Regions from separate parts of the Pseudoalteromonas aliena SW19 genome, predicted to be linked through region 4. Evidence: predicted binding sites of a transcription regulator. Region 4 holds the regulator's gene; each other region holds the start of a gene.
The links. Region 4 encodes sigma-54, which starts transcription at its own class of promoters, with help from an activator protein. Its sites were predicted from a motif close to GTTGGCACGNNNNTNGNNT; they were not measured.

Region 1 (3,164 bases), on a different contig from region 4:
AAACATTTTAGACACTACGTTTACATGCTCCGGTACGTAAATTTCATCGCTGCCAAAAATACAATTAACGTGAATAGTCACATTTTGATGAGCAAAAATAGCGTCAGTAAAATCAAGTACCACCGAACCCATAAAATTGCTTAGATAAATATTTTTTGGCACAACCCATTGGCCACTTCGCTCGTTAGAGCCCAAGATGCTGCGTAGCGTAAAGTCATCATCACTGTTTTGCTGTGCACTGTAGTGTGGTGTGAACTGCGATTGTTTTTCGGCTTTGTATTGCTGATCGGTATTAAGTGTTAAATCTTCTACTAAGGCGAGTAGGGCTTCGTTATTAGATGCATCCATCGCTTTATCTAAGCGCCTTTCAAATGCATCAACAGAAATAATTCCATGACTGTAATTATAAATTAATTGATCAATGACTTGTTCGCGCACTTGCTCTATTGGACGGTCTTCAACTTTTACAGACATGGGCATTCCTTATTATATTCGCTATTAATATTGCTCTTGTTAGTTTGATTGCAAATCATATACCACTTATAAGTACTTTAATTATCAATGGGTTAATTTTTAACTCGTTTTTTTATTTCGTTATATTAACGATAGATTAACCAAAACAGCAATTATCTAGCTAATTTTACTATTTGAGAAAGTTTTACCGATAAGTCTGTAAATACTGGCATAGCCATAATCAAATTATTATCAGCATTAAGCTTAACTCATTGATTTTTAATATTAAATAAAGTTGGCCTAAAGTTCGCATTAATAAAAGTGTCTTTAATCAAAAGGAGAAAGATTATGAAAACATTTAACAAATCTATTATCGCGGCTTTAGTTCTTGGTTCTACGGCTATGAGTGCCCAAGCAAACAGCTGGGAAAACGAAAGTAAAGATGCTTGGATTGATGGTAAGGCAGAAACAGTTCTTCTTATGAACACTAATCTAAACAACTTTGACATTAATACAGATGTAAAAAATGGCAAGGTAGTACTTACAGGTAAAGTTGATAGCGAAGTAGAAAAAGAGCTAGCAGAAGAACTTGTACTTAGCCTAGACGGCGTATCTGGTGTTGACAACAGCCTTACAGTTGTTAAAAATATGGATACTAAACACACAGACAAAGACATGATGAACGATGATGATAACGACTTAACTGACGCTAAAATCACCACAGTAATCACAACGCGTTTCCTGTTTGACTCAGAAGTGGGCGGAACAGATATTGACGTTGATACCGACAACGGTATAGTAACCCTTAATGGTTCTGTAGAATCTGAAGCTGAAAAACAGCTAGCAGTTAAAATCGCTAAAAATGCTGAAGATGTTCGTGACGTAGTTGATGAGTTAACTATCGTTGCTGAATAACACAGTGTAGCTAAAACCCAGCATTGCTGGGTTTTACGTTTTTTATACCAATAACATTAAATCAGTGAGCTATTTAATGCTATAGAAAGGTCATATTTTTAATGAAATTGGTATTAATACTTAATTTAAATGGAGTTTTATCGTGGATATCATTCGTATAATATTATCTGTTTTATTGCCGCCGCTGGGTGTGTTTTTACAGGTAGGCTTAGGTTTACATTTTTGGTTAAATATTTTACTAACCTTGTTAGGCTATTTCCCAGGACTGATACATGCAATTTATATTATTGCTAAAAAGTAATACTGTTCAACCCGCTGCATAAGTCGCTGTGACTTGAAAATGACGATTTTTAAGTTTAGAGGTAAATTGAATTTATCAGCGGGTCGTAATTTTAATCAGTCCACACCTTCACCGTTCGCTCTAAGTTTTGTAAATTTAATATTTACACCCACCGAAAGTTTACTATTTAAGCAGTTAGCTTACTGATTGTTAAAATAAATGTTTTTGGTAGTGACAAGCCCCTAAAAAGTTTTTATACTGCAGTCCACTTTAGTCACTCAGGTGATTAAACGTTTCAAAATTAACTGTTTCAGTTATATAAAGTTGGCCCCTTAGCTCAGTTGGTTAGAGCACACGACTCATAATCGTTAGGTCCCCAGTTCGAGTCTGGGAGGGGCCACCACTTTTAAAAGCTTTCCAAGTAAATACCTACTAACCAAAATTACCTTGTGCTACTTTTCACTATAGCAGATGCATTAAAGCTTACTATTTTGAATACGAGACAGACGGTGATCCCCCCTAGAAATAATAGATTTGGAACTGATTTTTAAGTGAATCAAAGGTTACAAGCTGACTTTAAAAGTAATACGCTGAGTGGCTTTACAGCCACAAACCAGAAATTCAATCTCTGCACGAAGGTAGGAAAGTAAAACCTAACTCCACATCAGTTGCTTTTCTTAGTCTGAAGGGGGAAAAGGAGCTTCTTGATAGTAATGAAAAAAGGAAATAGACTTAAAATTTGCAAGACTTAACGAAACAAAAGTGCTTTTTAACGGGCTGAGTTTGTATCTAAGTAATTTCAGATTTAAAGTGACCTAGCTCTTGAGACGCAGTTTCAAGAGCTATTTGCCTAATTATCCCTAACTTTTGCAGCTCAGTCTGTACCACTTCGGTCTAAGTCCATGACCGCCATTAGAAAAAATAGTGCGCTATTAGTCGTTCTTTAAAATGAGCATGACCATTTACTTCAAATCTCTCAAATGCTTACGCTGTTGCTATTATGTATCACTCTTCTTTACTAGCTTATCTAAATCACCAATTAATGAGACTAGCTTGTTGTAAGAGTGATGATTTGTTTGTTTGTAATCTTCAAATTTGCCTTCATTTTTCACTCTCTCAGTTTTATTTGTCTCACTGCTATTTTCTAGTGTTTTAAGTAATACATTATCAATAATGCGAATATTACTTTCGCTGGTTGTTTTTTCGGCGAATTTTGTTTTCAGTTCATATTGAGATAGCAGCGGATTTTTTTGATAGGTTTTTTTATCAATATCTACTTTATTACTTTGTCCTACTTCAACTAATTCACCATTTTGGGCGGCGGCATTGATTTCATACTCTTCTTTTTTATTGTAGTGATCTGGCCGATCAAGTTGATAATCAAGGTGAGTATTTGCAGTCTTGCTTTGATTAACTTCATTTGAGTTGCCAGATTTATTCAGCTCGGTGCTTTGCTTTAATTCAACAGCACTCGTAGAAGACGTTTTGTTAGCTTTAGAAAATTCAAATTTAGCAT
Region 2 (3,164 bases), on a different contig from region 4:
AACCTAATAAGTTTTGACCACGTAATAACATTTGCTGCTTAGTATTAGGCATTGCTTTTTTAAGTGCACGAATACGTTCCCATGGGTCTTCGCCTAAATAACGAATACACGAATCAAATGTAGCACCACCCCACGATTCAATAGACCAATAACCTGCGTTATCTAATTTACTAGCAATTGGCAGCATATCGTCAAGGCGCATTCGGGTTGCGAGTAATGATTGGTGCGCGTCGCGTAATACCAATTCTGTTAATTTTAATTTAGCCATGAATATGCCCCTTATTTATTATTTGATTTGTACTGAGCAATGGCAGCACTAATAGCAGCGATGTGCTCATTAGGCACACCTTGAGATTTAAAAGACGGCGATTTAGCTGGTATTGCTACCTCTGGTTCGCTAAAGCGCGTTACCAAACTTGACATAAGCGTTACTGCACCAATTAATATCGACAGAAATACAAACACCCCAACCATACCGGTGAGCATTAAACTACCAGCTGTTGTGAGTAGAGCACCTATATCCATTTATTTCCCCTTGAAACCTACATTGAAATAAAAAATCAATTTAATTAAATATTTATTCACTGGATGATAACAAAACCAATAACTTTGTCTACACCTTGTAAATTGGTAAAACCAATTAATCTTAAAACAACATGCCACCCAATTAATTTACATGCTGTAGGCCAACAAAAACAGGACCTACAATACATAGAGTGAATAACAACTATAGCTAAAAATTATATATAAGTTGTTAATTAACTATTTAACCTAGTAAAAATAGACATTAAAAATTATAAAAATCATAAAGAAACCTCACAATTGCAAATTGGTCTTACCAAATAAAATATATCCAGTAAATATTTATCAGTAGTTTTCAGTAGTGTGAATAAGTTACATAACAAAGCGTAAAAGTTACTAACCAATTAAAAATCAAACACACACAAAAACCATAACCGCATGATATTAAACAAAAATAAATATTGGCATGTAACTGGCATTAGTTATTGTGAGCAAAATTTATAAACCAAGGAGAAAACAATGTTACGCTGGACAATTACATTTCTAGTTATTGCTTTAATCGCTGCAGTGTTAGGTTTTGGTGGCATCGCAGGTGCCGCAGCTGGTATAGCAAAAATTATATTTTTTATCTTTATAGTACTTTTAGTGATTTCATTAGTTTCAGGTGCACTACGTGGAAAATCTCCCAGGTAGATAAAGCACTAACTAACACTAAAATTTAATTTAAACTTACAAGGAATCACATTATGAAATCTACAACTTTAAAAGCAGCACTAATTGGTCTATTCGCAAGTTTTTTCATCATGGGTTGTGAAGACAACCATGCGGAAGACGCAGGCGAACGTATTGACGAAGCAGTAACTGACGTGCAGAACAAAGTAGAAGATGCATGCGAAGAAGTTAAAGAAGGCGTAAACGCTGAAGAAACTAACTGTTAATACTTTTAGCACCGCTAAAAAACGGCTCAAGAGCCGTTTTTTTGTGTCTACAATAAAATCACTGACTATAAAGCTGCTCATTTAGAGGTTAGCTTGTTAAAATAGAAAAAAATGATACTTTAAATAAGATAATATGGCATTTACAACGACCTACACACTCGATAAACCCTATTTTTACGAGTGCTTTGATGAATCACTGCCTTACAGTAAACGTGCAAAACCTAAGTATTTTTTACTTGTGTTGCTCGTTGCACTTGGTTTATTTGGTATTTATGGGTTAAATGATCACTACTTAGGATCGTTTTTGATTATGCTTGGTGTACTAGAGTGCGTCGCTTTTTACTATCGCAGACCTTGGTGGGTAACCAGACAAATGCTTAGTAGAGCTTCGGGCTCAGAAGTAACACTTACCTTCGATGACGACGGTATTAAATCTGCCAATCATTACAAAAACTATCAATTAGCATGGCAAGACATCAATACAGTAATAGATACGCAGCAAGGTATCCTTCTTCAAAATAAAAGCGGTATGCAGTATATTTCAAAGCAAATTCTCAGCTCTGAAATACTCGATTTCATAAACAAAAAAACCACTCAGTGAGTGGTTTTTTAATATAGCCCAGTAAAGTACTCAGCTATTTATACGTGTTGATTAAGCATTGCCCGGATTTGGGTTCGACTTTTCAGCTTGTATGCGCATATAAATCTCTTCACGATGCACTGATACGTCTTTTGGTGCATTAACACCGATTCGAACTTGATTTCCTTTAACACCTAGCACGGTAACTGTTACTTCGTCACCAATCATTAGGGTTTCACCCACTCTACGAGTTAGTATTAGCATTCTATTGCTCCCATGTTCCAATATAAATTATAAGATTCCGCTTAAACATATTAATGAAAATCAGACTGAAAAGTAAGTAAAAACTACCAATCTATTCATTTTCTGTTAAAAATGCTTTATGTAATGCACGAACAGCCAACTCTAGGTACTTTTCATCTATTAAAACTGAAATTTTAATCTCTGAAGTAGACACTAAAACAACATTAATATTTTCCTGTGCTAATGCATCAAAAAATAAACTAGCGACACCAGAATGCGATTTCATACCCATCCCCACAGCAGACACTTTAGCAACTGTGGTTAACCCGCCTACATTTTGAGCACCGAGTTGAACTTGTTGCTCAGAGATTAATTCAAGTGCTTGCAGGTAGTCATTCGAGTGCACTGTAAAAGCATAGTCTATTTTTTCAAAGTTATGATTAACTTGATTAATCATATCTATTTCGATGCCATTATCGGCAAAAAGTTTCAATATTTTTGAAAGATTTTGCGTACCTGCTGGAACGTCTTCTACTTTAATTAAGCACTCATCGCGATTAAAAGCAATTCCCGATACCACCTTGTTTGGCATATCGCTCTCCTCAAAACTTATTAACGTGCCTTCATCGGGATTAAAGCTCGAAAGCACCCTAAGTGGCACATTGTGCCTACCTGCAGCTTCTACTGAACGTATATGCAAAACTTTCGCCCCTAAACTTGCCAGCTCCAGCATTTCAGCAAAGGTAACTTGGCCCATTCTGCGCGCGTTAGGCTCGACACGAGGATCTGTAGTATATACGCCGTCAACGTCTGTATAGATCTGGCATTCGTCGGCTTTTATGGCTGCTGCTATTTCGACAGCCGATGTATCGGTGCCACCG
Region 3 (3,164 bases), on a different contig from region 4:
TTATTGTTGCCTATAAAACACATAATATTTATTACACAACACTTGCCGGTATGGGGTTATTTCTAATTTTAAGTTAGTGCGATCTTTATACTTTATGAAGTACCGCACTAGGGTTAAAATGCTGCCAACAACAATAATAAAGATGTGAATATGCACCAATTTCATCAATTAAGCGCAACAAGCTTACAAGGTAACACTATTAATTTTAATGATTTTTTAGGTAAAGTTGTACTTATCGTTAATACCGCAAGTGAATGTGGATTTACCTACCAGTATGAGTCATTGCAAGCTTTACATACTAAATATGCCGACCAAGGTTTAATTATTTTAGGATTTCCGTGTAATCAATTTGGTCAACAAGAACCCGGAGATGCTACTCAAATAGAGCAAGGATGTTTGATTAATTATGGGGTCAGTTTTTTAATGGCAGCCAAGGCGGATGTTAATGGTGAACACGCACACCCTGTATTTCGCTATTTAAAGTCGGCTTTGCCAGGTTTTTTAACACGAAAAATTAAATGGAATTTTACTAAATTCTTAATTGCCGCAGATGGTACACCTATTAAGCGCTACGCACCTTTTACTAAACCAGAAAAACTAGAACTCACTATTCAAAGAGCATTAATACAAGCTAAAAGTACACTTTAAAAAGTAATAAAGAGGCGCTAAGCCTCTTTATTGCCAATACGATTGGCACTTGAACATACGAATAACTGAACATTTAAGCGCCCAATGTTAATTGGTATTTATTTATACTAGCGTGATTTAGTCGGTATAATCGCTTAAATCGTCTTCGCCTAGATTTTTACGCAAGCGCTTTTGCTCAAGGTAGTCTTCCAACTTTTTCTTAACCTTTTGCTTGTTCTTATCATGTTGATTACGTCCGAGCATTTCGTACTCGTCTTCAACAAAATCGTCATCTAGCGCATCGTAACTAAATGTCTTACCCACAACCCACTCCATAAAGTGTTTGAGACCAACTAAAGATTTTATTATCGCAATAGTTGATAAAATTAAAATGTTTAACACTAAATCGCGGTGCAAATTAGCGTCAAAATAAAGCCATGTGACTATCGTAAATAATCTTCATGTCAGTAATGTGAATAAATAGCGTTAAATTTCGATTGTGGAAAGTGAGAGTTTTTTATCGTATCGATAAATATTGTTTATAGCTTTATATAACTTAGTGAATTTGACTAAAAAATAGTTTTTTTATAATCAAAGTAAAGCAACTTAAAACCCAAATAAACATTAACTATCTGTTTATTAAAATAAAAAAATAGTGGCACCAAACTTGTTATAAGTTAATAGTCATCAACAATAAAGTAGAGAATGCACATGAAAAAATTACTATTAGTTAGCGCATTAATTTGTACGCCAGCAGCTATGGCTCATAACGACAACGATTCAACTATTTCGTTTAGCAGTGATCAATGCGATGTAGAATTTAAAAACGACGTGCGTATTAAACCAAATGAATTAGAAATTTTTACCGCCAACAATAAAACCATGCAATTTAACTCCAATGGTGACTTAACTGTAAATGGCCAATTTGTGGCACTTAATGACTCGCAACGTGAAGCACTCACTAAATATTCTGATAGTTTACGCACCCAGTTGCCTGAAGTAGCTAACATCGCGCTTGAAGGCGTTAAAATTGCCGGCGTTGCGCTAGAAGAAGTAGGTAATGCATTTAATATTGACGGCCTTGATAATATGTCTGCACTTATGGACGACATTAAAATCGAAGTAGAAAACACTTTTTACCAGCAAGGTACATTTGTGATGGGGCAACAAAGCTTTAACCAATTTGGTGAAAATTTTGAGCAACAGTTTGAAGAACAAATGGAGACGGTAGTCGAATCGGCTGTAATGCAATCTATGGGTAGTATTTTAGTCGCTTTAGGCTCTGAGTTACTTGGTTCGGGCGGCGATATGGATGCTTTTGAGCAACGCATGGAAAATATGGGCGCACAAATAGAAGAAAAAGTAGAGTTACATGCAAACGCACTTGAAAAACGCGCTAATTCTTTATGTGATAACTTTGCCGATATTGCAAAACAAGAAGAGAAATTAGTAATGCAAGTGCCAGAACTTAAAGGTTACCAGTTATTTAGCTTTAAAAACTAATACAACCTACGTTATTTAACATCCCTTTGGCAGCACTTAAGTTTACTTAAATGCTGCTTTTTTGTGTTCTACAATATTACTTTTTAGCTAGTAAGGTAAGCTTGCCCAGCGTAACTATCGCTTGTTCAATTTGCTCACCCCATTGCACACCATAGCTTAATCTGATGCAGCTTTTATATTTATTCGAGGCCGAAAAAATAAGCCCTGGTGTAATACTAATACCCACTTCTAACGCAAGTAAAAATAATTTTTGACTATCGTACTCGCCCCCTAAATCGAGCCAAATAACGCAGCCTCCCTGTGGATCGCTTATACGCGTATTTTGCGGCATGACTTGTTGTAAACACCACCGCATACGCTCTTTGTTGTCGCGCAGGCGTTGCCTAAGTACTTTTAAGTTTCGGTCGTACTCCCCGCTGGCAACAAATTCTGATAGGGTCCATTGATTTATTAATGAAGCAGAGCAGCTTAATGCTCTTTTATATCGCCGTGCTTGTGTTGCAAATTTACCAGCAATTAGCCAACCAACACGATAGCTTGGCGCTGCCGTTTTAGAAAAAGATGAGCAACTGATCACTAATCCTTTTTTGGAGTAAGCTATTGCAGGTGTGCCTCGCTTTGCCGTGAAATATAAATCACCATATACATCATCTTCTATCAGCACTACGTTTTGGCTTTCTAGTAACTCCACCAACTGCTGCCTGTTTGTATCTGGCATAAAGCTGCCTACAGGGTTACTAATTGCTGTCGAGAATAAACACGCTTTAATATTATGCTCATTTAAAGCGCGTTCCAAATCGCTTAACCAAATGCCATTATCTGGGCACAGTGGTATTTCGAGCGCTTTAAGGCCTAAGCTTTCGATTAGCTCTATGATCCCATGATAACAGGGCGTTTCTATGGCCACTATATCACCTGGCTGTGTCACGCACTTTAGCGCGATAGCCATGGCTTCTTGCGCGCCATTAGTGATCACTAGCTCGTCCATATTAACGCCAATACCAAAATCTAAATAGCGATACACCAGCTGTTTT
Region 4 (3,164 bases):
TAGGAAGGTTTCGTACATCAATGCTCACTGCGATTTTATCGTAGTTATCAGAAACGCTGCGTACCAAAGAAGGTAAAAGATTTAACGGAATGTTATCTACGCAATAATAACCTAAATCTTCAACAACGCGTAAAGCAACCGACTTACCAGAACCTGATCGGCCACTTATGATAATTAGCTCCATTTATCACCCTTTATATTAATTACGATTGCTTAACAATAACTTGATACAGTTCGGTATCCGTTTTTGCACTGCGCAATTGCTTACAAAATTCTTTGTCGTTAAGTTTATCAGCAATGGTTGCCAGAGTCTTTAAGTGCTGCTGGTTATCACCATCTGGTACGATGAGTGCAACAAAAATATCAACGGGACGATTATCAATTGCATCAAAGCTAATAGGTGTTTCACTAACGAGTACTAAGGCTAAGGGCTCTTGTGCACCGCTCATGCGCCCGTGAGGGATCGCTATGCCTCTACCTATACCAGTACTGCCTAGCTTTTCTCTACTTAGTAAAGCGCTAAGAATATCTTGTTGAGAAAGGTACGGAAGCTTATCGTGAGCAAGTTCGCTGATAAACTCTAAAATTCTTTTTTTGCTATTAAAAAGGACCGCAGCTTTGCTGCAGTCCTGGCATATAAGTGAGCTTAATTTCATCATATTAGTGTCGAGCAAGCTTCTCTTTGTGTTTAATTACTTGGCGATCGAGCTTATCAATCAACGAATCGATGGCAGCGTACATGTCTTGATGCTCAGTTGAGGCAAATAACTCAGCACCACTTACATGTATTGTTGCTTCTGCTTTTTGGCTTAGTTTTTCTACATCAAGAATGACATGAACATTATTAATATGATCAGAGTGTCTTTCTAGCTTCGCAAATTTGGTATTTATATAGTCTCTTAGTGAATCAGTTAATTCTACGTGACGACCAGTTAAGTTTAGTTGCATAAGCATTACCCTCTTTGTTTGCGTCTTAAATCAGACTTTTTCGCTGATTTGACGGTGGAATAGCCAGAGATTCGCGATATTTTGCGATTGTACGTCTCGCTACTTTAATTCCTTGCTCAGCCAATATATCCGCTATTTTGCTATCACTCAATGGTTTTGCTGAGTTTTCTGCAGCGATTAATTTTCTGATAAGTGCACGTATTGCTGTAGATGAGCATTCACCGCCATTTTCGGTACTTACATGACTTGAGAAAAAGTATTTAAGCTCAAATATCCCCCGAGGTGTATGCATATACTTTTGAGTGGTTACACGCGAAATAGTTGATTCGTGCATTTCCACCATTTCAGCAACATCATTTAAAACCATAGGTTTCATGGCCTCAGGACCATGTTCAAAAAAGCCTTGCTGCTGCTTAACAATACAGTTAGTTACTTTTAATAATGTATCGTTTCTACTTTCTAAGCTTTTAATAAACCATTTAGCTTCTTGTAAATGCGAGCGTATAAACTGGCTATCACCGCTTGATTTAACAGTGCGAGACATCGCAGCATATTGGCTGTTTACGCGAATTTTTGGCATGCTATCTGGATTTAGTTCAACAACCCAGCGGCCTTTAATTTTTTTCACTGACACATCAGGAATTACATACTCAGACTCTTCCCTAACAATAGTATCTGCAGGCTTTGGGTTTAGCGTATGGATGAGTGTCATTACTTCTTTAAGCTCTTCTTCTTTGAGCTTCGTTTTTTTCATTAATGTACGATAGTCGCGAGCTGCTAATAAGTCTATGTGCTCGGTTAAAATCATTTTTGTTTCATTAATATAGGGTGTTTCTTTATCAAACTGATTAAGCTGAATGCACAAACACTCTTGTAAACTACGCGCTGCTATACCGACCGGATCAAATAATTGAATGCGTTTTAAAACAGCTTCTATTTCATCAAGTTCAACTTCATTATCATCTTCGTTTTCTTGGTTGAAGCTTTCGAGAATCTCTTCACAACTTAGTGTTAAAATGCCTGAATCATCTACGGCTTCCACAATAGCAATCGCAATCGCTTCATCAGTAGGGCTAAATGGCGTTAGTTGAAGTTGCCACATTAAATACTCGTGGAGCGTTTCCGTTGATGCACCTTGGTATATAGACTCGTCTTCAGGCATTGGACCTGATGAAGAGGCTGGAGCTGCGCTCATGTACTCGTCCCAGCTAACATCCATCGCCATGTCGTCACTTACCGTATCTTTAGCAAGTGCTTCGCCGCTGTCTTGTTCGTATTCGCTTGGAGCATCGTCGGCAGATGCGCTAACAGTTATATCATCGGTGTCTGCTTTTTGTTCATTTTTACCTGCAGCGTCTTCAGAATAGTCTTGCTCCTCAACCTCTAAAAGTGGGTTGCTGTCGAGCGCTTCTTGTATTTCTTGCTGGAGATCCAATGTACTGAGTTGCAACAAACGAATAGCTTGTTGCAACTGTGGAGTCATTGTAAGTTGCTGGCCCATGCGCAGCTGTAGTGATTGCCTCATGTATCTCTAACAATCCTTTTATGTTGTTATAATTAATACTAGCAGATGCTTAAAGCCATGGCGTAAATGTTACAGCCTAAATTGCTCGCCTAAGTAAACATCGCGTACTGTTTTGTCATTTAATACGTGTTCTGGAGTACCTGATGCAATCAGCTCCCCATGAGAAACAATGTAGGCTTTTTCGCAAACATCAAGGGTTTCTCTTACGTTATGATCGGTAATTAACACACCAATCCCACGATTTTTAAGATGTTCTATGATTTTTTTTATATCAAGTACAGAGATTGGGTCAACGCCCGCAAACGGTTCATCTAATAATATAAACTTGGGATTAGCCGCTAATGCGCGGGCTATCTCTACGCGGCGACGTTCACCACCCGATAACGCCATACCTTGGCTGTCACGGATATGTTGAATATTAAATTCGTCTAATAAATTATTTAGCGTATCTTCTCTTTGCTGCTTCTTAAGCTCTTTACGTGTTTCTAAAATTGCCATTAAGTTTTGATAAACAGTTAGCTTTCTAAAAATTGAAGACTCTTGTGGTAAGTAGCCTATGCCTAATCTAGCACGACTGTGCATAGGTAAAAGAGTAATATCGTTATCGTCGATAGATATTTTTCCTTTATCGCTAGGTACTAAGCCCACAATCATATAAAACGTGGTGGTTTTACCTGCGCCATTTGGGCCA

Region 1: PALI_RS03455 (BON domain-containing protein) is a predicted target of sigma-54. The motif match lies at 748-766, and genes of this name have one in related genera.
Region 2: PALI_RS02435 (DUF1328 family protein) is a predicted target of sigma-54. The motif match lies at 983-1,001, and genes of this name have one in related genera.
Region 3: PALI_RS04720 (YggN family protein) is a predicted target of sigma-54. The motif match lies at 1,282-1,300, and genes of this name have one in related genera.

Annotation. Positions count from the first base shown of each region.
Region 1 is NZ_AQGU01000022.1:271,053-274,216, reverse strand. It holds gene PALI_RS03460 (LiaF domain-containing protein) at 1-474, opposite strand, end outside; gene PALI_RS03455 (BON domain-containing protein) at 802-1,368, shown strand; gene PALI_RS03450 (YqaE/Pmp3 family membrane protein) at 1,511-1,669, shown strand; tRNA gene PALI_RS03445 (tRNA-Ile) at 1,975-2,051, shown strand; gene PALI_RS03440 (hypothetical protein) at 2,647-3,164, opposite strand, start outside.
Region 2 is NZ_AQGU01000022.1:56,387-59,550, forward strand. It holds gene oadA (sodium-extruding oxaloacetate decarboxylase subunit alpha) at 1-268, opposite strand, end outside; gene PALI_RS02430 (OadG family protein) at 280-525, opposite strand; gene PALI_RS02435 (DUF1328 family protein) at 1,042-1,215, shown strand; gene PALI_RS02440 (hypothetical protein) at 1,269-1,460, shown strand; gene PALI_RS02445 (YcxB family protein) at 1,594-2,061, shown strand; gene csrA (carbon storage regulator CsrA) at 2,113-2,304, opposite strand; gene PALI_RS02455 (aspartate kinase) at 2,396-3,164, opposite strand, start outside.
Region 3 is NZ_AQGU01000023.1:22,731-25,894, reverse strand. It holds gene PALI_RS04735 (AzlD domain-containing protein) at 1-77, shown strand, start outside; gene PALI_RS04730 (glutathione peroxidase) at 151-648, shown strand; gene PALI_RS04725 (PA3496 family putative envelope integrity protein) at 766-951, opposite strand; gene PALI_RS04720 (YggN family protein) at 1,339-2,130, shown strand; gene PALI_RS04715 (aminotransferase-like domain-containing protein) at 2,207-3,164, opposite strand, start outside.
Region 4 is NZ_AQGU01000027.1:256,409-259,572, forward strand. It holds gene rapZ (RNase adapter RapZ) at 1-184, opposite strand, end outside; gene ptsN (PTS IIA-like nitrogen regulatory protein PtsN) at 204-656, opposite strand; gene hpf (ribosome hibernation promoting factor) at 661-948, opposite strand; gene PALI_RS14510 (RNA polymerase factor sigma-54) at 974-2,473, opposite strand; gene lptB (LPS export ABC transporter ATP-binding protein) at 2,543-3,164, opposite strand, start outside.